3 regions of the Pseudarthrobacter sp. 902506025 genome follow, and region 3 is predicted to be linked to each of the others. Evidence: predicted binding sites of a transcription regulator. Region 3 holds the regulator's gene; each other region holds the start of a gene.
What was found. Region 3 encodes HrcA, which represses chaperone genes, less so after heat shock. Its sites were predicted from a motif close to TTNGCACTCGNNNNNNNCGAGTGCNAA; they were not measured.

Region 1 (7,196 bases), on a different contig from region 3:
CCGTCCTCGTACCAGTGGCGGCCCAGTTCCCCGCCGCCGCGGATGTGGGCGATCACGAACACCACGCCGCGGTCCAGCAGCGACAGCCGTGCGATGCCGAAGCCTGGATCCATGCTCATCTCGTAGGAGCCGTACCCGTACACCAGGCCCGCCGCCGTCGAATCCTGCTTGACGGACTTGTGCCGCAGCACCGACAGCGGGATCCGCGTGCCGTCGCCGGCAGTGGCCCACTCCCGGGTGGCCACGTAGTCGCTGCCGTCGTAACCACCCAGTACCGGGCTTTCCTTGCGCAGCAGCAGCTCGCCGGCCGGCTGCTCCGGCGTGGGAAGCACGAAGTCGTAGATGCGCGACGGCGTGAAGTAGGACGTGTAGCCCAGCCGGATCACGGGCGCTCCATAGTCTGAGCCGCCCACGCCCGCGGTGTACAGCTCCTCGTCGAACGCCGGCTCCACGGGCTCCTGCTGGGCGGCCGTGCCCAGCCCGGCCAGCCCCATCACCTGGACGCGTTCGATCGTGTCCTTACGGATGGACACGATCAGGTGCGTGGCGGTGACGCCCGCGCCGTTGACGCGGACGTCATCGGAATGCCCGACGACGGTCCGCCAGGTCTGCTCCGAGAGCGGCTTTTCCAGCTCGGCGGGGTCAGCCAGGGAGACCATGGAGTTGATGGCGCCGCGGTTGTGCGTGAGCAGGATCTTTTCCTGCCCGTCGAGCAGGAAGGGCTCGGCCTCGTACAGGACGCGTTCGTTGCGCGAAATGACAGTGGTGACGGCGGCAGTGGGATCGTCGAAACGCAGCAGCCGGGTTTCGCTGTACTCCGAGCAGCCGATGCCCAGCACCAGGTAGCGCAGGTCCGCGGACAGCTCGAAGCCCAGCCACATGGCGGCGTCGTCCTCCTGGTACACCACCACGTCGTCGGACACCGGGGTGCCCAGGACGTGCGCCTTCACCTGGTAGGGGCGCCAGGACTCGTCCACCACGGTGTAGAACAGGCGGGTGCCGTCCGGGGAGAAGGCAACCCCGTAGAAGATGTTCTCGATGACATCCGGCAGCAGTTCGCCGGTGCGGAGGTCCTTGATCCGTAAGGTGAACCGCTCATCGCCGGAGTTGTCCACCGCGTAGGCGTACAGGTTGCCGTCAATCGTGACGGCGGTACCGCCCACGGAGAAGAACGGCTTGCCCTCGGCCTCCACGTTGCCATCGAGGAGGATCTCTTCGCCGGGAATCCCTACCCCTGCCTCCACTGCCGGCGGAGTCCAGTCGGCCACTTTGTCTCCGGTGTCCTGCGCCTTCACCCGGCAGTGGATGCCGTACTCCTTGCCCTCCGCGGAACGGCTGAAGTACCACCAGCCGTCCTTGCGGTGCGGGACGGACAGGTCGGTTTCCTGGGTGCGGCCCTTGATCTCCTGGAAGATGGCCTCGCGGAGCGGTTCCTGGTGCGCCGTGACGGCTTCCTGGTAGGCGTTTTCGGCCCGGAGATGCTCCACTACCTCCGGCGACTCCTTGTCCCGCAGCCACTCGTAGTTGTCCACGAACGTCTCCCCGTGGTGGGTGCGCTCGGTGGGGATCTTCTTGGCAACCGGGAGCGCCGGGATCGCAGTACCGGTGGAATCCTGCAGGGAAGTGGAGGTCATGGATTCAATATATAGACCCCCTCCGGCAACCCCGCAGGGCGTTCGCTACCGGGGGAGCCGAAAGGGGCGAAAGACTCTGGGTGCCTGCCCCGCGGCCCGGCAGGCTGGAAGGGCGTTGCGAGGACAGGAGGCACCATGACCGTGGAATCCGGACCCGCTCCCCGGGCCCAGGCATGGCTGGCGGTGGCCCGCTGCGTGGCGGCGTCCTGTGCCATGCTGGTCCGCCGGCAGGTCCATCTTCCGAAACACAATGTTGGCAGGGTGCTGCGGTTCGCCGACGGAAGCACCGCGCGGGTCTACCGGGAGACCGCCGTCGACCGCCGGCCCGCCGAGCCCTGCGTCCTGGTGGTGGCCTTCACCCTCCGGCTGGTCCGCGGCAGGGCGCACCGCCTGTTCGAGGCGGAGAGCCTGATGAACACCCCGCTCTTTGTGGGGTTCCCGGGGTTTGTCTCCAAGCTTTGGTGCGCCCACGACACCTTCGGCGCCTACCGCGGGCTGTACGAATGGGACGGTCCCGAACGCGCCCGCAAGTACGCCGCAGCCCTGTGGCGCGTCCTGGAACTGGTCAGCGTCCCCGGGTCCATCAGCTACAAGGTGCTTCCCGGACTGCGCCGCGACGAGGTGCTCGCCAATCCCGCCGCGATGCCGGCCGCTGCCCAGGCGGACCACGCCTGGTGGCGGCTCCTCAACCCCAACTAACATCCGCCGCCCATGCCACCCGGTCAAGGTACGACGGCGGACAGCGACGTCCTGGTGGGGGGCGCTGGTCCCGCCGGACTCACCACTGCCCTCCAGGCCCACGCCCACGGCGCAACAGTGCGGGTGGTGGATCGGCGCGCGAACAGGGCGCGTCCGTCCCGCGCCATGATGCTGCACGCCAGGGCGCTCGAGGGCCTGCGCCCGCTGGGGGTGACCGATGAGCTGCTCAACCGCGCCGATACCACTCCCGAGGCACGCATCCACCTGGGCCGGCACGTTGTCGAAGCCCGGCTGGGCCACGCGGACCTCCCGGACACGGCCTTCCCACACCTCACCCTGGTCCGGCAGGCCGACGTCGAGGACGTCCTCTGCCTGGCGCTTCAGGCCCGGGGGATCCACGTGGACTGGGGCGTGGAGTTCCACGGGTTCGAGCGGGAGCCAGCCCTGGCGTCCACGCAAAGCCTGGTGCGCGCGGAGCTGCATCGCGCCGGCGGCCTGGGGCGCAACCTGGCGGAGCACCACGTGTCCCGGTTCCTGGCCGGCTGCGACGGGCAGTCCAGCACTGTCCGGGGCCTGACCGGTGCGCAGTGGCGCGGGGGCCCGTACGGGGTGGAAGCGGTCATGGCCGACCTTGAACTTGATGGCTCCCTCGACGAGGGGTTGCTGCACGTGGCCGTCGGCGCCGCCGGGCTGGTCTTCCTGTTCGCGCCGGGCGAGGGTGCCACCTGGCGAATGCTGGCAACCCGTCCGGCAGCCCCGGCGCCGGGAGCCCGGTTCGGCCAGCTGGGTCCGCCCGTTCCCGCAGAGGAGGTGGCCCGGCTGGTGGGGGAATCGGGACTGGGTGGATCCGGCCTGGGTGCTGCGGTCAGCGAGGTGCGCTGGTCGGCGCAGATTCCGCTGCAGCACCGGATTGCCAGCACCTTCGGCGCCAGTCCTGTCTTCCTGGCCGGTGATTCCGCGCACGCCCACTCACCCGCCGGCGGCCAGGGCATGAACAACGGCATCCTGGATGCCCTCAACCTCGGCTGGAAGCTGGGCTTCGCCTCGTCCGCAGGTACGCCGCTCCCGGAACTGCTGGACAGCTACGGGCAGGAGCGGCGGCTGGCGGCCCGGCGCGTACTGGCGCTGACGCACGTGATCTTCTTCGGCGAAGCCTCGCCGCATCCGGTGGCCCGGCTGGTCCGGAGCGCCCTGCCCGTCTTCGCGCCGGTGCTGCCGCTGCTGCTGCGCCGGCGGTGGCTCACTTCCAAGGGCATCAGGTTGCTGGCCCAGCCGTTCGTGAACTACCGCGGCAGTGCGATATCACGAGACCGTATGCCCGGGGCCGGCGGATGGCCGAGGCCTGGGGAGCGGCTGCCGGACGGGCCCGCTTCCGTGGGCGGACGGGTGGCCCGTCTTCACGACCTGACCGCGGTGCCGGGCATCCACCTGTTGTTCGAGCGCGACGCCGCGCCGGGCACACTGGGTGCCGGGCCCGCTTTCCCTGCGGGTCCCGGTTCGCCACTGGTCCACGTCCACCGGCTCACCAGCCACCCTGGGCGGGGCATGGTGGCGGTCCGCCCGGACGGGTACGTCGGCTACCGCTGCGGTGAGGCCGACCCTGGCGAGCTTGGGTCGTGGCTTCGGCTGGTCGGTGCCGCACCCGGCTGAGCGCGATCCACCTTGGTAATGTCCCGCCGTCGTAATGCTCCATCACTTATGGCTCCTAAACCGGCGTTTAGGAACCAAAGCTGATGGAGCAACCCGGGGGAGGGGGAGGGTGGTTTGCGGGGGGATGGCAAGCGTAGTCTGGTCAGTTCAAGGCAGGTCCGCCCAATGCGTGATTTGCCAGTATGATCCGCCCAGTGTGAGAGGGGAAGTTCCATGACCATCCCGCCAGTGCACGAACCAGAGCCGTTTCCGCCCGAACCTGGCCCGGAGCCCACGTCCCCGGACCCCACCCAGCCGCGCCCGCCCGGCCCGCCGTCCCCGAACCCGTTCCCCGCACCACCGTCACCGGGGCCGCTGCCCGTCCCGGACCCGGGCCCCGCTCCGCTCCGTCCGGACCCCACCAGGGACTGACCGCAAACCTTGGAAGGGGGCTTCCGCCGGCTGCGTATGCGCAGGTGGAAGGCCCCTTTTCCGTGCCTGGGCAAGGGCCGGAAAACCACCGGAATCCGCTGCCGCAAACTCTTGCAGACTTACTCCTCCAGTGCTAAAAAATCTATATCAGCCACTACAGATCGGCTGATACGGAAACTGTGTTGGACCATCTCTTACGAGGAGGGAAGCCATGTTGATGCGAACCGATCCGTTCCGCGAGCTGGACAGGCTGGCCCAGCAGGTCCTCGGCACGGCTGCACGCCCGGCGGCGATGCCGATGGATGCATGGCGCGAGGACCAGGAATTCGTCGTGGCCTTCGATTTGCCCGGTGTTTCGGTGGACTCGGTGGACCTGGATGTTGAACGGAATGTCCTGACGGTGCGGGCCGAACGCCCGGACCCGGCGGGCAAGGACATCGAGCTGGTCGCCTCTGAACGGCCGCGCGGCGTCTTCAGCCGCCAGCTGATCCTTGGCGACACCCTGGACACCGAACATGTCAAGGCCAGCTACGACGCAGGTGTCCTGACGCTGCGCATCCCGGTCGCCGAAAAGGCCAAGCCGCGCAAGATCGAGATCGAAACGAAGGGGGCAAAGCAGGAAATCGCCGCTTAGTTCCACACAGGACCGGGAGGCGGGCACATCTGTTGACTGCCTTTTTGGGGCGAATCGCCATTCTGTGCACGCCACAGCGCCAGACAGCGCACCGGCAGCGTAGGCCTTAACCTCCCGCCACGGTGGCCCCCGGCTTCGGCCGGGGGCCATCCACGCGTCCGGGGACTTGCGTCAGGCGCTGAGCTCCAGCATCAGGGCGGGCAGTTCATCGGCGAGTTCGCGGGCCAGGAATCCCAGCGGCCCCAGCCTGCTGGCCAGCCGGTCCGCTGCCGCTGCGTGCAGGTGGGTACCCCAGCAGGCCGCCTGGGCGCCGGTGGTTCCGCGGGCCCGGAGCCCGGCAATCGCCCCTGCCAGGACGTCGCCGCTGCCGGAGGTCCCCAGGCCGCCGTAGCCTGTGGTGATCTTCCAGAGTTCGGGTTCGTCCGGGTCCGGGCCGGGCGGCCGGGCGATCAGTCCCTGGCAGCTGACCACGGCGCCGTACCGGGCGGAGATCTCGGCGAGGTCCTTTTCGAGGTCCGCCACGTCCCGTCCCAGCAGGATGCCGGCTTCGGTGGGGTTCGGGGTGAGGATCAGCCGGCCGCGCCAGGGGTCCAGCTGATCCTCGAGCTGCACCAGGGCGCCCAGTGCGTAGGCATCGAGGACGACGGCGGGCCGTTCCGTGCCGTCCGGATCGGAGGCTCCGTCACGGCCTGCCTCGCGTTCCAGCAGCGCCTCGAGCAGTCCGCGGGCCATGTCCGGATCATCCAGCCCCGGCCCCACCAGCACGGCGTCCGCCCGGTCCAGGTAGGAGGCTATCGGCGCCAGCTCCGGCTTGACGGATCCCCCCGGAGTTTCCGGCAGGCCAATGGCGCCGCACTCCGGCAAGGCAACCCCCAGCTGCACGGCCACCGATTCCGCCACCGCCAGTGTGAGCTTCCCGGCCCCCGCGCGCAGGGCCGAAACCCCGGCCAGCAGCGCAGCACCGGGAGTGGCCCGGGCGCCGCCCACCACCAGCACGGACCCGCGGGAGTACTTGTCCGCGCCCGGCGCCGGCAGCGGCCATTCGCGCAGGAGTGACGGCGCTACCAGTGTGGCGCCGGAGGAGTCACCGCGGCCGGACACTGGTGTCTCCCGCGTGCTCGGTGACAGTGACGCCCTGCTCCGCCAGGTGGTCGGCCACGTTGAAGCTTTCCAGCGTCCACGGGCCCACCCCTGAGGGCCGGACGAACCGGGTGATCGAGGCGTTAAGGATGGCTTCCGTGGCCGCGAGGTCCAGCAGTTCCTTTTCGCTGAGTCCTTCGAGGACATACCGGAACAGCATGATCACGGCGTCGTGGCACACCAGCATCACCCGGTGGCCGGTGCCCAGGTTGTTCAGTTCCGCCAGCACCGACCGCAGCCGCAGCGCTACGTCGGCCCAGGATTCCCCTCCCGGCGGCCGGTAGTACAGCTTGCCCAGCCATTCCCGGCGCTCGGATTCCTCGGGGTAGCGGTTCTCGACGCCCAGCCGGGTGAGCCGGTCCAGGATGCCGAGCTCGCGGTCGCGGAGCCGCTCGTCGATGCGCACCTCCAACGGCCAGCCGGCGGTTTCCACCGCAATCTCGGCCGTCTGCCGGGCACGCGCATAGGGGGAGGAAACCACTGCGTCCGGGCGGAACTCCCCGGCAATCCGTCCCAGCGCGGTGCCCAGCGCCTCGGCCTGGTCCCTGCCTGTTCCGGACAGGTCCACGTCCGCGTCCCGGGCGGGAACCTGGATGACCTCCACGCCAGCCTCGCGCGCCTCGGTGGCCGCAACGTTGCCTTCGCTCTCGCCATGCCGGATCAGCAGCAGTTCCACCGCCCCGGCCTCCTGGACCGCTTCCGTCAGGCCGTCGTCGTTCGAAGATCCACCGTTCACAAAACCACCCATCCTCGCCGTGCAAAACCGTGCCTCATGCCGTGCCGAATTCAGGAACACTACCAACGGCGTACCCAGGGGGCGGCGGAAAATAACGGGCGACGGCGGCAGGGCACCGTGGGTGCGCGCGCCGCCGTCGCCATCGCAACAGAACGGGATGGAACCGGCGTTACCGCTCGGGCGTCAGGACCTTGGAGAACACCGTGCCGCCGTTGGCGTTGCGGAGGCTCACGGTGAAGCTGTTGTCCTCACCGAGCTGGACGTGCCCGAAGAACTGGTTCTCGCCGTCGCG
Region 2 (7,196 bases), on a different contig from region 3:
CAGGTGCGCCGGCCGGAAGCGGGGCCGCCCTGTCCGCCCAGGTCTCGGCGTCGGCCGTTACCGTTGTTTCCGGTCCCTGCAGCGGACCCCTGGTGCCCGGTTCCGTGCGGGTGGCCGGCGGGGGACCGGGGGACCGGGAGCGCTTCGAAGCCGCCGCAGCGCGCGCCGGGCTCACCGTGGGATCAGGCCCGCTGGTCAACCTCATCGGGTTTGGTGGAAAACCGGCCGGTGGGGACATCGCCGTGTCCCTCGACGCTCCGTGGCCGCTCCAGGGGTCCAGCGCACCGGTGAAGGTGGCCCTCTATGGCCGGACCGACGCCGCCTTCGACGCGCTGGCCGCCGTGCTGGCAGGGAAGGCGCCCGCTCCGGGAAAGCTGCCCGCCGCCGTCGGGCCTTTCCCCGCGGGAACCGGCTGCCCCCGACCCAACTAAGTAGCGCGAACTGTCGTTTTGAGGCGTCAAAACGACACTTGGCGCTACCCACTTGGGCTGGAACGCGTTTAATGGTCTGGTGCCCATTCTGAATAAAGACATGACCCTCTGCATCTCGCTTTCGGCCCGTCCCAGCAACAACGGGACCCGGTTCCACAACCACCTTTACGGGCAGCTGGACCTGAACTGGATCTACAAGGCCTTCGCACCCACCAACCTGGAACAGGCCATTGCCGGTGTCCGCGGGCTGGGCATCCGTGGCTGTGCCATCTCCATGCCGTACAAGGAAGACGTCATCGCCCTGGTGGACGAGATGGACCCCTCCGCCAAGGCCATCGACTCGGTGAACACCATCGTGAACACGGACGGGCACCTCAAGGCGTACAACACCGACTACACCGCCATCGAACAACTCCTCGCCACCAATGCAGTCCCCACGGACTATTCGGTGCTGGTGCAGGGCGCCGGGGGCATGGCCAAGGCCACGGTTGCCGCCCTCCGGAACGCCGGATTAACCGACGTCACCGTCCTGGCCCGGAACGAGGCCGCGGGGCGTGCGCTCGCGGACCAGTACGGCTTCCGGTGGCGGGCAGCGATCGACGGCGGGACGGCCGACTTGATCATCAACGTCACCCCGCTGGGGATGGCCGGCGGGGCGGAAGCGGACACTGTGGCTTTCCCGGCGGAGGCCATCAACGCGGCCCGTCTGGTGTTCGACGTGGTGGCGCTGCCCGCCGAAACCCCCCTCATCAAGGCGGCCCGTGCCGCCGGCAAGCCGGTGATCACGGGGGCTGAGGTGGCCACCATCCAGGCACTGGAGCAGTTTGTCCTCTATACGGGCGTCCGGCCCACCCCGGACCAGGTGCGGGCCGCCGAGGAGTTCATGCGCGCCCAGTAGGGGCAGCTAGGCGGGTTCCACCACGATGGCCACCCGGTCCTCACCGATGCGCGTCAGGACCAGGGTGGCCGTTTTGCCGCCCTTCCTGGCGTTCTTTCCGCCGGGCAGCAGCTGTTTCCGCAGCTCTTCGGGGGTGACGGCGGTGCCGCGCTTCTTGATGTCCAGCACGGTGATGCCCTCCTGTTTCACCCAGGCCTTGAGCGCCTTCACGTTGTAGGGCATGACCTGCAGGACCTTGTAGGCCCGGGCGAACGGGGTGGCCAGGAGTTCGGGAGCGCAGATGTAGGCAATGTGTTCGTCCACCAGGTGGCCACCGAGCTGCAGTGCGACGTCCGCCACCAGTCCGGCGCGGATCACGGCGCCGTCGGGTTCGTACAGGTATCCCTCCACCGGTCCCACCGGCGCTGACGGGCCGTCGCCGAAATCCTCCGGGCTGGTCAGCTCCGCCGGAGCCTTCGGCCCCAGGACCAACGCGGCGCGGCGGACTCCAGGCCGGCGCACGGCGTTGAACCACAGGGTCACCTCGGTGACGTCACCGGCCACCGAGACCCACTGCGCCTCGCAGCCCGCGGGCACGGATTCATGCGGCATGCCCGGTCCCATCTTCACGCCCACTGCCTTGCCCCGGGCGGCCAGTGATTCCACGAAGGACAACGGCGGGGAGAATGCCTCGGGGTCCCAGATCCGCTTGGTGCCGGAAGTGGAGGTGACCCGCCGGGCAGGGTCCAGCCAGACGCCATCCACCCCGTCCAGCGGAAGCGATTCCGCATCCGCATGCACCACTGTGGCGTTGGGGAACGGGATGAGGTTCACCGTGGCGCACGCCGCCGTGGTTTCGTCCATTTCGACGGCGGTGACATTGATGTCCAGGGAGGCCAGCGCCAGGGAATCGGCGCCGAGGCCGCACCCCAGGTCCGCCACGCGGCTGATCCCCGCGGCAGCGAACCGCTGGGCGTGGTGGGCGGCGACGTTGAGGCGCGTGGCCTGCTCCAGGCCCGCCTGGGTGAACAGCATCTGCCGGGCGAACTCCCCGAATTTCCCCTCTGCCTTGGTGCGCAGCCGTGACTGCGTCAGGACGGCGGACACGAGCCCGGCGGGGTGTCCGGCTTTCCGGAGCGCGGAGTTCAGCTCGAACGAGTCCTCGTCCCGGTAGGGGCCCAGGGACGCCAGCAACTCCCAGCCTTCGGGGGTCAGCAATGGTGCGATCTGGTCCTGTGCAATCTGGTCCTGGGGAGCGTGAGCCATGGGTTCCAGCCTAGTGGAGGAGCGCGTGGCCGGGATGCGGATAGTGTTGAATCCATGGATGAGAGCGCAGCCCCCCGCGAGACCGGCGACCACGAGTCCGGGGACCGCCATCCGGCCAGGTTCGCCCGTCCTGTGCTGATCGCCGCCGCCGTCGTGGCCGTGGTCTGCATCGCGCTGCTGGTGATCATCTTCCTGCTCGATACGTTCAACGCCACCGTTTACTCGGTGGGCGGCAACGACGTCCAGGACAACACCCAGGAGGCCCGGGACATCCGCGGGCTGTACGACGGCGCGCGGGCCGGGAGCATCTTCTTCCTCGTTGCTGCGCTGCTCGCCGCAGCGGTGTCCGGCTGGGTGCTCTTCCGGGGACGGACGCAGGGCGGCGGCGACACGGAGGGCGGCGAGGACGTGGACTTCGACGACCTGGGCCGGTAGGGACAGGGCTTCCTTTCGCGTCCCCGGCCACCCGCCGTCGTCCACCCCGGGCTGTACGCCCACGACGAAACGTTGGCACTCACCTTGACCGAGTGCTAACTCATACATAGAGTCTTCATTAGCACTCTCCCTAGGAGGGTGCTAACACATGAAGAGCTGCCAGCCAGGCTGCTGCCGGCACCGCGACGACGGTTTGCCAGCTACGGCGGGAAGCTTTCCAGTCCACGAATTTGCTGACGAAAAGGAGAGGTCCGAGTGTCGGTCTCTATTAAGCCTCTTGAGGATCGTATTGTTGTCCGCCCGCTCGAAGCCGAGCAGACCACGGCTTCCGGCCTGGTCATCCCGGACTCCGCACAGGAGAAGCCGCAGGAAGGCGAAGTTGTCGCAGTAGGCCCCGGCCGCTTCGAAGATGGCAACCGCGTTCCCGTTGACGTAGCCGTTGGCGACGTCGTCATCTACTCCAAGTACGGCGGAACCGAAGTCAAGACCGGCGGCACCGAGTACCTCGTGCTGTCCGCCCGCGACGTCCTGGCAATCGTCGTCAAGTAACTCTTCCGGATCCCCGTGCTGCCGGCCATGCTCACGCTGGCCGGCAGCGCGGGGTTTCTGTCTTTGAAAGGACAAAACCATGGCAAAGCAGCTTGCGTTTAACGACGCTGCCCGCCGGTCCCTTGAGGCCGGCATCGACAAGCTCGCGAACACCGTCAAGGTGACGCTCGGCCCCCGCGGCCGCAACGTCGTCCTGGACAAGAAGTGGGGTGCCCCCACCATCACGAACGACGGCGTCACCATCGCCCGCGAAGTCGAGCTGGACGACCCCTACGAGAACCTTGGCGCACAGCTGGCCAAGGAAGTAGCCACCAAGACCAACGATGTTGCCGGCGACGGCACCACCACCGCCACGGTCCTGGCACAGGCGCTGGTCAAGGAAGGCCTGCGCAACGTTGCAGCCGGCGCTGCCCCCGGCCAGATCAAGCGCGGCATCGAGGTTGCGGTTGAGGCCGTGGCCGCCCGCCTGCTGGAGAACGCCCGCCCGGTCGAAGGCACCCAGGTAGCCAACGTTGCCGCCATCTCGGCGCAGAGCGACGAAATCGGCGAACTGCTCGCCGAGGCCTTCGGCAAGGTGGGCAAGGATGGTGTCATCACCATCGAAGAGTCCTCCACCACCCAGACCGAACTGGTCCTCACCGAGGGCATGCAGTTCGACAAGGGCTACCTGTCCCCGTACTTCGTCACCGACGCGGAGCGCCAGGAAGCAGTCCTCGAGGACGCACTCATCCTGATCAACCAGGGCAAGATCTCCTCGATCCAGGAATTCCTGCCGCTGCTCGAAAAGGCGCTGCAGAGTTCCAAGCCGCTGTTCATCATCGCCGAGGACGTTGAGGGCGAGGCCCTGTCCACGCTGATCGTCAACCGCATCCGCGGCACCCTGAATGTCGTAGCCGTCAAGGCTCCCGGCTTCGGCGACCGCCGCAAGGCCATGCTGCAGGACATCGCCACCCTCACCGGTGCGCAGGTCGTCTCCCCGGAACTGGGCCTCAGCCTGGACTCCGTGGGCCTGGAGGTGCTGGGTACCGCCCGTCGCATCACGGTCACCAAGGACAACACCACCATCGTGGACGGCGCCGGTTCTGCCGAGGACGTCGCTGCACGCGTTGCCCAGCTGCGCGCCGAGCTGACCCGCACCGATTCCGACTGGGACCGCGAAAAGCTCCAGGAACGCCTGGCTAAGCTTGCCGGCGGCATCGGAGTCATCAAGGTCGGCGCTGCCACCGAGGTTGAGCTCAAGGAAAAGAAGCACCGCATCGAGGACGCTGTGTCCTCCACCCGCGCTGCCCTCGAAGAAGGCATCGTTGCCGGCGGCGGCTCCGCCCTGATCCACGCCCTCAAGGCACTGGATGAGGACGCTTCCGTCAAGGCCCTCGAAGGCGACGCCGCCGCAGCCGTGGGCATCGTCCGCCGCGCACTGGTGCAGCCGCTGCGCTGGATCGCGCAGAACGCCGGCTTCGATGGCTACGTTGTCACCTCCAAGGTTGCCGACCTTGAGACCAACAACGGCTTCAACGCCAAGTCAGGTGAGTACGAGGACCTGATTGCCGCGGGCGTCATCGACCCCGTCAAGGTCACCCGTGCAGCCCTCCGTAACGCGGCCTCCATCGCCGCCCTGGTTCTCACCACCGAGACCCTGGTCGTGGAGAAGCCGGCCGAAGAGGACGAGCACGCAGGCCACAGCCACTAACGCTGCGCCCTGGCGGCTTACCGCTGAAAAGGCTGGTCCGGCATCTGCCGGGCCAGCCTTTTGCGTTGCTGCTTCTGGGGCGGTGGGCGCTTAGCCGGCGTCCATCTCCCGCGTCTCAACTTCTCCGGCACGCTCGTACACCAGCGACACCGCACCCTTGGGAAAACTGCGGGCCTGCTCGGCCAGCGTGAAAGTGGAGGGAACCGTTCCCTCATCGAACAGGCGCTTGCCCTGGCCCAGGACCACCGGGTACAGCCAGAGGTGGAGGCGGTCCAGCACATTGGCAGCCAGGAGGGTACGGATCAGCATCCCGCTGCCGAACATGTGCAGCTGCCCGTACCCGTCCCGGAGGCCGCCGGCGGCCGCGGCATCCGGCAGGACGGTGGTGCCGGCCCAGTCCGGGTCCGCCAGCGTGCCGGAGACAACGAACTTGGGGACCCGGTTCAGGGCATCGGCTATGTCACCGGACTGATGCGGCCAGTAGGACGCAAAGATGTCATAGGTCTTCCGGCCGAGGAGGAGTGCATCCATCCGGCCGATCTCGTCCGCTATCGACGCGCCGGCCTCGTCGTCGGACACCGGCGCCTGCCAGCCGCCGAACGCGAATCCGCCTTCGGGGTCTTCTTCACGGCCGCCCGGCGCCTGGTACACGCCGTCGAGGGTGATGAACAGGTTCGCCACGATGATCCCCACGCGCACATTGTGGACCCGCGCCGGGGCTCTGTCCAGTGTCCCTGTCCGGGGCCCGTGGCAGGATGGTGCCATGCTGCTCCTTGAGCTCGTGGACACCACGAAAACCGTCGCATCGACCCGGTCCCGGCTCGCGAAAGTGGATGCTTTGGCCCACCTCCTGCGCCGGCTGGAACCTGCTGAGATCCCGACGGCGGTGGGTTTGCTCAGTGCCAAGCCCCGTCAGGGCCGGGTTGGCGTCGGTTGGAGCGCCGTGGCGGCGGCCAAGGAAGAACCCGCCGCGGAGCCAAGCCTCACCGTGGCGGATTTTGATGCCGCGCTGGACCGGCTCCTGGCAACGGCGGGCAGCGGGTCGGGTGCGGGGCGGGCCTCCATCCTCGGGACGCTGATGGGAGCGGCCACCGCGTCGGAGCAGTCGTTCATCGCCGGCGTGCTGCTCGGGGAACTGCGCACCGGCGCCCTGGAAGGAGTCCTGACGGATGCCATTGCCCGCGCCGCAGACAGGTCCGTCGAGGCGGTACGGCGCGCGGCAATGCTTTCCGGGGACCTCGGAGGAACCGCCCTCCTGGCGCTCACCGGCACCCCGGCCGAGCTTGACGCCGTCGGCCTGGTGGTGGGCCGCCCGGTGCAGCCCATGCTCGCGGCCACCGCCGGCAGCGCGGGTGCCGCCCTGGAAGCGACGGGGGAGGCCTCGGTGGAATTCAAGCTCGACGGCGCCCGCATCCAGGTGCACCGGTCGGGCAGCGAGGTACGCATCTTCACCCGGAACCTCGCGGAGGTGACGCACCGGCTGCCCGAGGTGGTTGACCTGGTCCGCGGGCTGCCCGTGCAGGACGTGATCCTCGACGGCGAAACGCTCGCCCTGGATGAGGACGGCGCCCCGCGGCCCTTCCAGGAAACGATGTCCCGCTTCGGCGCCGATGCAGTCCGCGAAACGCTGCTCCATCCCTGGTTTTTCGATGTGCTCCACATTGACGGACGTGACCTGCTGGATGAACCGCTGTCCACCCGCATCGACGTCCTGGAACGCATTGCACCGGCACACCGGATTCCCGGGGAGGTCACGGCGGATCCGGCCGTTGCCGAACGGGTGTCGCGGGATGCACTCGCCGCGGGCCACGAGGGCGTGGTGGTGAAGGCGATCGAATCGACCTACGCCGCCGGGAGGCGTGGATCCAACTGGGTGAAGGTGAAACCGGTCCACACGTATGACCTGGTGGTGCTCGCCTGCGAATGGGGCTCCGGACGCCGCACGGGA
Region 3 (7,196 bases):
GTCCTCAAGGAGGCGGGCTTCACCAGGATTTCCTTCGGCATGCAGTCCGCCGTCCCGCACGTGCTCAAGGTCCTGGACCGCACCCACACGCCCAGCCGCGTTCCGCAGGTGGTGCAGTGGGCGCGGGAGGCCGGGCTGGATGTCAGCCTGGACCTGATTTACGGCACGCCGGGGGAGTCGCTGGCGGACTGGCGCCACTCCCTGGAGACGGCACTCTCCTACCAGCCGGACCACATCAGCGCCTACGCCCTGATTGTCGAGGACGGGACCAAGCTGGCCGCGCAGATGCGCCGCGGCGAGGTGCCGGGAATTGACGACGACGACCACGCCGACAAGTACGAACTCGCCGACCAGCTCATCACCGAAGCCGGGCTCGGCTGGTATGAGGTCAGCAACTGGGCGCGGAGCCCGGAGCACGCGTGCCGCCACAACCTGGCCTACTGGCGTGGCGACGACTGGTGGGGCATCGGCCCCGGCGCGCACTCTCACGTGGGCGGGGTGCGCTGGTGGAACGTGAAGCACCCATCCGCTTATGCGAACCGCCTGTCCCAGGGCCTGTCGCCTGCGGCGGGCAGGGAGACCCTGGGTGCCGAAACCAGGAACCTGGAGCGGGTGATGCTGGAGGCGCGCCTGCAGTCAGGGCTTGAAGTCTCCACTCTTAGCGCAGCCGGACGGCATCAAGTGGCCGGCCTCATCGCGGACGGCCTGGTGGAACCTGCCGCTGCCTTCCAGGGCCGCCTGGTCCTCACGCTCAAGGGCAGGCTCCTGGCAGACGCGGTAGTCCGCCGTATCCTGCCCGACTGACTGGGCCCACGCCCGTCGGGTCCTCCCCGCGGGGCCGGTGGCCCCGCGGGGAGGCGCGGCTACTTAATCCAGCGCAGGTTGAACTGGTAACGGTGCGGCTGGCCCTTGTTGACGTGGATCCCTGCTGCCACGGAGAAGCAGGTGAGCGCCACCCAGATCAGGGTGGCGATGACCGCGAAGATGTTTCCCACATAAGGTATGAACACCAGGATGTTGGCCAGCACGGCGGCGATGGTGGGCGGCAGGCTGAAGTTCAACGCTTCTTTGGATTCCTGCGCGGTGAACGGGCCGCGGTCACGGAAGATCAGGTAGATCAGCAGCGAGGGGACGCACCCCAGTATCCCGCCGAAATGCGCGAGCGTGGCCCATTGGCGGTCTTCGCTGGCCGTGAGCGGCAGCGCATTGGCGGGGACGCCATGGTACTCGGAACGGCCCTGGCCGTCCCTGTGATCACGTGCGTTTTCTGCCACAGTCTGTTCCTTCGGAGGTGCAAGTGGTGCTGACTTCATGTACGGGCGCGGTGTGCAGCGGCCTTCGGAAAAGGCGCTGCACTACCAAGAATACTGGCTCCCGGGCCGGGGCCCGGCCTTCAGGGGACGGTGAGGAAGTCGATGACTTCCTCAACCCGCCCCAGCAGCGACGCTTCCAGGTCCGCATAGGTACGGACCGCGCCCAGCAGTTTCTGCCACCCCAGCCCGATGTCCTCCTTGGTGGCGTGCGGCCAGCCAAAGGCCTTCAGAATTCCAGTCTTCCAATCCTGTCCGCGCGGCACGGCAGGCCATTTGTCGATCCCGAGGACCGCGGGCCGGATTGCCTGCCAGACGTCCACATAGGGATGGCCCACGATCAGGACATTTCCGGCCGCGCCGGGGGATGCCATGACGGCGTCGGCTATCCGGGACTCTTTGGAGTCAGGGACGAGGTGGTCAACGAGCACGCCGAGGCGACGGCCCGGCCCCGGTTTGAAGGCGGCAACTGCAGCGGTGAGGTCGTCAATGCCGTGCAGGGGTTCGACGACGATGCCTTCCACCCGAAGGTCGTCTCCCCAGACCTTTTCCACCAGTTCGGCGTCGTGCTTGCCTTCCACCCAGATTCGGCTTGCCTTGGCGACCTGGGCCCGCTGGCCGGCGACCCGGACGGAGCCTGAGGCTGTCCTGCCGGCGGCGGGGCCGGAGGCTGCCGGCCGGGCGGCGGGAGGCATCAGCCGGATGGGGCGGCCCTCAAGGAGGAAACCGAAGCCGAGCTTGAAGGACCGGGACTTCCCTCGGCGGTCCTCCAGCGCCACGACGTGCATGCCGCCGGACTTTTCCACCCGGGTGACGGCGCCTACCCAGCCCGACTGGACATCCTCGAGCACCATGCCCCGCTCCACCGGCACCTCGGGCAATTCCGCCTTGGCCGGGGCGGAAATGCCGCGGGGCCCCCAGTTTTGGTAATCCATGGATTCAATCCGCCTAGCGCTAGGTCCTCCGCACCGGAATTTCGCCCGGAGCGGTACCAATGCTAACAACGGGCCGAGGCATAATAGACTGTTAGCACTTAGGCATGTCGAGTGCTAACACTGGTGGCACCTGGCGGGGTATGCGCCCCGGACCATGGATGGAGGTGGAGAGTGAGCGAGCCACGCAAACTGGAAGTGCTGCGGGCCATCGTGGAGGACTACGTCCACTCCCGCGAACCGGTCGGGTCAAAGGCATTGGTCGAACGGCATCATCTTGGCGTTTCCAGCGCAACCATCCGCAATGACATGGCGGCCCTTGAAGACGAGGGATTGATCACGGCCCCGCACACCAGTGCAGGCCGGATTCCCACGGACAAGGGCTACCGGCTCTTTGTCGACCAGATCTCGGCAGTCAAGCCCCTGTCGGCAGCGGAGCGCCGGGCCATCCAGTCCCTCCTGGAAGGCGCAGACGACCTCGACGACGCCCTGGACCGCACCGTCCGGCTGCTGTCGCAGCTGACCAACCAGGTGGCTGTGGTCCAGTATCCGCACCTCAGCAAGGCACTGGTGCGCCACATCGAGTTCGTGCTCCTGGCCCCCCGCAAGGTGCTGGTGGTGCTGATTGCGAACAGCGGCAAGGTGGAGCAGCGGGTCATCGACGTCGGCCAGGACCTTGGCGACGACGCCCTGGCCGCGCTCCGCACCCGCTTCCTTGCCGCACTGGCCGGAACTCCGCTCAGCCAGCTGGCCAAGGCGCTCCCCGCCGTCGTGGCCGGCACCGCGCACGGCCAGCGCCAGGCCGCGCACGCCCTGGCACTTGGCCTCGAGGGGCTGGCGCAAAACACCAGGGAGGACCGGATGGTCATGGCCGGAACGGCGAACCTGGCCAGGTCCAACGTGGATTTCCCCCTCAGCATCGGCCCCGTGCTCGAGGCACTGGAGGAACAGGTGGTGATGCTGCGGCTGTTGAGCGAAATGGCCCAGGACCACCGGGGAGTGGCTGTCAGTATCGGAAGGGAAAACCCTTATGACGGCCTTGCCGAAGCCTCCGTGGTGGCCACCGGCTACGGCCCGGACAGCGCCGCGAAGGTAGGGATCCTCGGCCCAACCAGGATGGACTATCCCACCACCATGGCCGCCGTCAGGGCTGTGGCCCGCTACCTTTCCAGGATTTTGGGGCCCTGACTCTTCGCCGCCGGAGCCTTTTCCGGACCGGAACACAGAGCGGGGCCGCCCAAACTGAACGCAGTACAACAAGGAAGAGATACGAACTTTGAGCAGCCACTATGACGTCCTTGGAGTCTCACCCGAAGCTACGGGCGAAGAGATCAAAAAGGCCTACCGCAAACTGGCCCGCAGCCTTCACCCGGATGTAAACCCCGGTGCGGACGCTTCAGAACGCTTCAAGGCAGTAACTCACGCCTACGAGGTCCTTTCCGACCCCCAAAAGCGGAGGATCTACGACACCACAGGCAACGAGAACGGCACGGACAACGGCTTCGGCGGTGCCGGTTACGCGGGCCAGGGCTTCGCTTTCCAGGACATCTTCGACACCTTCTTCGGCGCCGGTGGCACCTCCGGCCCGGCTTCCCGCGTCCGCCGCGGCCAGGACGCCCTTATCAGCGTCCGGATCGACCTTCGCGACGCCGTGTTCGGCGTGAACAAGAAGCTCGAAGTGGATACTGCCGTGGTCTGCCCCACCTGTGACGGATCCTGCTGCCGGCCCGGCACCCACCCCGAGCGCTGCGACATCTGCGGCGGCAGCGGCCAGGTCCAGCGGGCCGTGCGTTCCATCCTGGGCCAGGTCATGACGGCCGCCCCCTGCGGCACCTGCGAAGGTTTCGGCACGGTCATCAAGGATCCCTGTAACGAGTGCAGCGGCCAGGGCCGTATCCGCAGCCGGCGGTCGCTGACCATCAAGGTTCCCGCTGGTGTGGCCACCGGAACCCGGATCCAGCTCGCCGGGCAGGGCGAAGCCGGACCTGCAGGCGGACCGACCGGTGACCTGTACGTGGAAATCCGCGTCAACAATGACGCCACCTACGTGCGGGAAGGCGATGACCTCCACGCCACCCTGCACATCCCCATGACGGCGGCTGCACTGGGCACGGACGTCAGCCTGGAAACGTTCGACGGTACCCAGGACATCGACGTCAAGCCCGGAACACAGTCCGGCGAGATCATCACCCTGCGTGGCCTGGGTGTCACGCACCTGCGGGGATACGGCCGCGGGGACCTGAAGGTCCACCTCCAGGTGGACACTCCGGCCAAGCTCGACCCGGCACAGGAGGACCTCCTCCGGCAGCTCGCCAAGCTCCGCGGCGAACAGATCACCGAGGGCAAGCTCGCCGCCAGCGGCGGCATGTTCGCCAAGCTCCGGGACCGGCTCGGTAACCTGTAGCGGTGAGCAACCCCGTCTTCTTCACCTCCGCCGGTTCACTGGCGGGCATGGTGCCCGGCCAGCTCTTTGTCCTCGAAGGGGCGGAGGCCCGGCATGCAGTCACCGTCAAACGCCTGTCTCCGGGCGAGGCCGTGGACATTGTCGACGGCGCCGGCGCGCGCATGAGCGGCAAGGTCGCCTCCGCCGCGCCCACGGGACTTGAAGTGGAGTGCGGCGCACTGGCAATGGAAGACAGGCCGGACGTCCGTCTGGTGCTGGTTCAGGCCCTGGCCAAGGGCGACCGCGACGAACTGGCCATTGAAACGGCCACCGAGCTGGGCATCGATGCCGTCATACCCTGGCAGTCGGAGCGGTCCATCGTGCGCTGGAAAGGTGACAGGGCCGCCCGCGCCCACGCCAAGTGGGAGTCCACCGTGGCCGCCGCCGCCAAGCAGGCGCGGCGCGCCTGGATCCCCGAGGTCCGGGCCGCCGTCGATACTGCCGGGCTTTCCGCCGCCGTGGAGGGTGCAGACCTGGCCGTCATCCTCCACGAAGATGCCGTGCGTCCGCTACGGACCGTCCTGGAAGCGTGGCAGGGGAGTGGGCACGACGGAATCCGGGAAGTCCTGCTGATCGTCGGCCCGGAAGGCGGAATCAGCCCGCGGGAAGTAACGAAACTCTGCGACAAAGGCGCTGTGACCGCCCTGTTGGGGCACCACGTCCTGCGGTCCTCCACGGCCGGGCCTGCCGCCGTCGTGCTTGCAAGCGACATCCTCGGCCGGTGGACGGCTACCTGACCTTGAAGGACCTGGTGTCCTCGTTGCGGTCCGGCTCCCCGCCGGACCCTGCCTGCGCCACCCGGAGCTCATAGTCGCCGGCCGGCAAGGTCAGTGCCAGCGTAAAGACGCCCGCCTGCCCCTGCCCGGCGCCGGCCGTGGTTTCACCGGTCAGGAACGGGGCCTTGCTGCCGCCGTCCCCGGACTGCAGGATCTGCCAGCGGAGCTTTGCTCCCGGCGACGTGCTGCGGCCGGTGATCTTTACGCTGCCGGCAGGTACCTCGGTGCTTTCCTGCGGATCAATGATCCACACCGGCGCCACCAGCCCGGCTGCCCGGGTCATCAGTGCGCCCAGCTGGACTTTTCCGAACGCGACATAGTCCGTGTGGCCGTCCACGAGGATCCGCACCCGGACCTGCTGCCCTGTGTCGATCAGGCCCGAACTGGCAGCGGCGGCGGTCGCCGTGTAGATCAGCTGTTGGATGGCGCGGGCGGCCATGTCGGCGTCGAGGTTGCTGTTGAAGGCGTCGGCCGAGACGTCGACCGTGATGATGTCCTTGCCCGAGATGGAGGTGGCAAGTTTGTCCGGGTTCTGCCAGGGCGTAAAGAAGTCGGGGTCCAGCGGCTTCTCCGACATCATGGCGCGGAGTGCCCGTGTCACCGGGTTCTCCTGTTCCGGAACGTCCCGGAACTCACGGTAGAGGAAGATGTTCCCGCCGCTGCGGCCAATCCAGTACACCGGGGCCTTATTGGAGGACTGGGTGGTTTCCAGTGGGGCGCTGGTGGCCGGCGCGTCCGGCATGGTGCCGCCTGTGGCCGGGACTGAGGCGGAGGTGGCGGAGGGCGTTGGTCCGTTCTCGGCGGTGCAGGCTGCAAGGGCGGGAACGAGCACCAGGATTCCTGCGAGGACGGCAGGGCGCACTCGGCCCATCGGTCGTCCTGCCCGTTCGGGCACAGAGGTTTCCGGCACTGTCCTGCCTAGTCCTTTCCTGGCGTGGCGGGCCGATCCCCCTGGCGGCCTGGCGTTCCAGCAGACGCTGGATTTCCAGCATTGCACAGGGGAGGGTGCCTCCAGCCGCTCTTTGGCCTCCCCGGCCGCAACTGCAACGGGAACGATATGAGGCCGATATGAAGTTGATACCTAACGCTGCATTCTTACCCGTTTGCGGGTCCACTTCCCTGGCTGAAGGGCCGGTGCCGCGGGCAGCCGGGTGACCGGCCTGGTATGCGTTCCAGTGCCCGGTCAGGGCGGGTGCTGGCGTAAGATAAAGGGATCGCTGGGCAAGGAGCACCGTGCAAGGGGCGCCGGCATCAGCCGAAGCAAACAAATGATGTCGATCTTCGAGGGGACCACGGGCCTGCGGGCCAGCACCATGACTGAATCAGCAAATGGTAAGCGCCGGCTCAACACGGGCGACGGCAGTCCGGGGGAATTCCCGCACTCCCTGCCTGGCATCCGGACCGAAGTAGTCCTCTTTGAGAACTCCGACCAAATGGTTCAGTCGCTCGGCAGCCATGACGAGGCGCTGCGGTTCATCGAAGAGCAGTTCCCGGACGTCAACTTCCATGCCCGCGGCAACGAACTGTCCATCAGCGGCCCCGTCAGTGACGTTCCCCGCATCATGCGGCTCCTCCAGGAAGTCCGTGGCCTGGTGGCCCGGGGCACAGTCATCACGCCCGCGGTGCTGCAGCAGCTGGTTGCCCTCCTGCGCACCCAGTCACTCCAGAATCCCGTGGATGTGCTCACCCACGACATCCTCTCCAGCCGCGGCAGGACCATCAGGCCCAAGACGCT

Region 1: AB0280_RS06610 (Hsp20/alpha crystallin family protein) is a predicted target of HrcA. The motif match lies at 4,505-4,531, and genes of this name have one in related genera.
Region 2: groES (co-chaperone GroES) is a predicted target of HrcA. The motif match lies at 3,082-3,108, and genes of this name have one in related genera.

Annotation. Positions count from the first base shown of each region.
Region 1 covers NZ_JBFBKW010000002.1:591,526-598,721, forward strand. The annotation lists gene AB0280_RS06595 (S9 family peptidase) at 1-1,634, opposite strand, end outside; gene AB0280_RS06600 (hypothetical protein) at 1,770-2,333, shown strand; gene AB0280_RS06605 (FAD-dependent monooxygenase) at 2,346-3,983, shown strand; gene AB0280_RS06610 (Hsp20/alpha crystallin family protein) at 4,606-5,028, shown strand; gene AB0280_RS06615 (NAD(P)H-hydrate dehydratase) at 5,200-6,129, opposite strand; gene AB0280_RS06620 (histidine phosphatase family protein) at 6,113-6,916, opposite strand; gene AB0280_RS06625 (alkaline phosphatase D family protein) at 7,074-7,196, opposite strand, start outside.
Region 2 covers NZ_JBFBKW010000003.1:321,242-328,437, reverse strand. The annotation lists gene AB0280_RS08710 (glycoside hydrolase family 3 N-terminal domain-containing protein) at 1-431, shown strand, start outside; gene AB0280_RS08705 (shikimate 5-dehydrogenase) at 511-1,329, shown strand; gene AB0280_RS08700 (class I SAM-dependent methyltransferase) at 1,336-2,574, opposite strand; gene AB0280_RS08695 (hypothetical protein) at 2,629-3,009, shown strand; gene groES (co-chaperone GroES) at 3,265-3,558, shown strand; gene groL (chaperonin GroEL) at 3,638-5,248, shown strand; gene AB0280_RS08680 (dihydrofolate reductase family protein) at 5,339-5,941, opposite strand; gene AB0280_RS08675 (ATP-dependent DNA ligase) at 6,012-7,196, shown strand, end outside.
Region 3 covers NZ_JBFBKW010000001.1:714,350-721,545, reverse strand. The annotation lists gene hemW (radical SAM family heme chaperone HemW) at 1-804, shown strand, start outside; gene AB0280_RS03240 (DUF4870 domain-containing protein) at 864-1,274, opposite strand; gene AB0280_RS03235 (DUF3097 domain-containing protein) at 1,394-2,245, opposite strand; gene hrcA (heat-inducible transcriptional repressor HrcA) at 2,417-3,430, shown strand; gene dnaJ (molecular chaperone DnaJ) at 3,519-4,646, shown strand; gene AB0280_RS03220 (16S rRNA (uracil(1498)-N(3))-methyltransferase) at 4,649-5,422, shown strand; gene AB0280_RS03215 (GerMN domain-containing protein) at 5,415-6,332, opposite strand; gene AB0280_RS03210 (PhoH family protein) at 6,775-7,196, shown strand, end outside.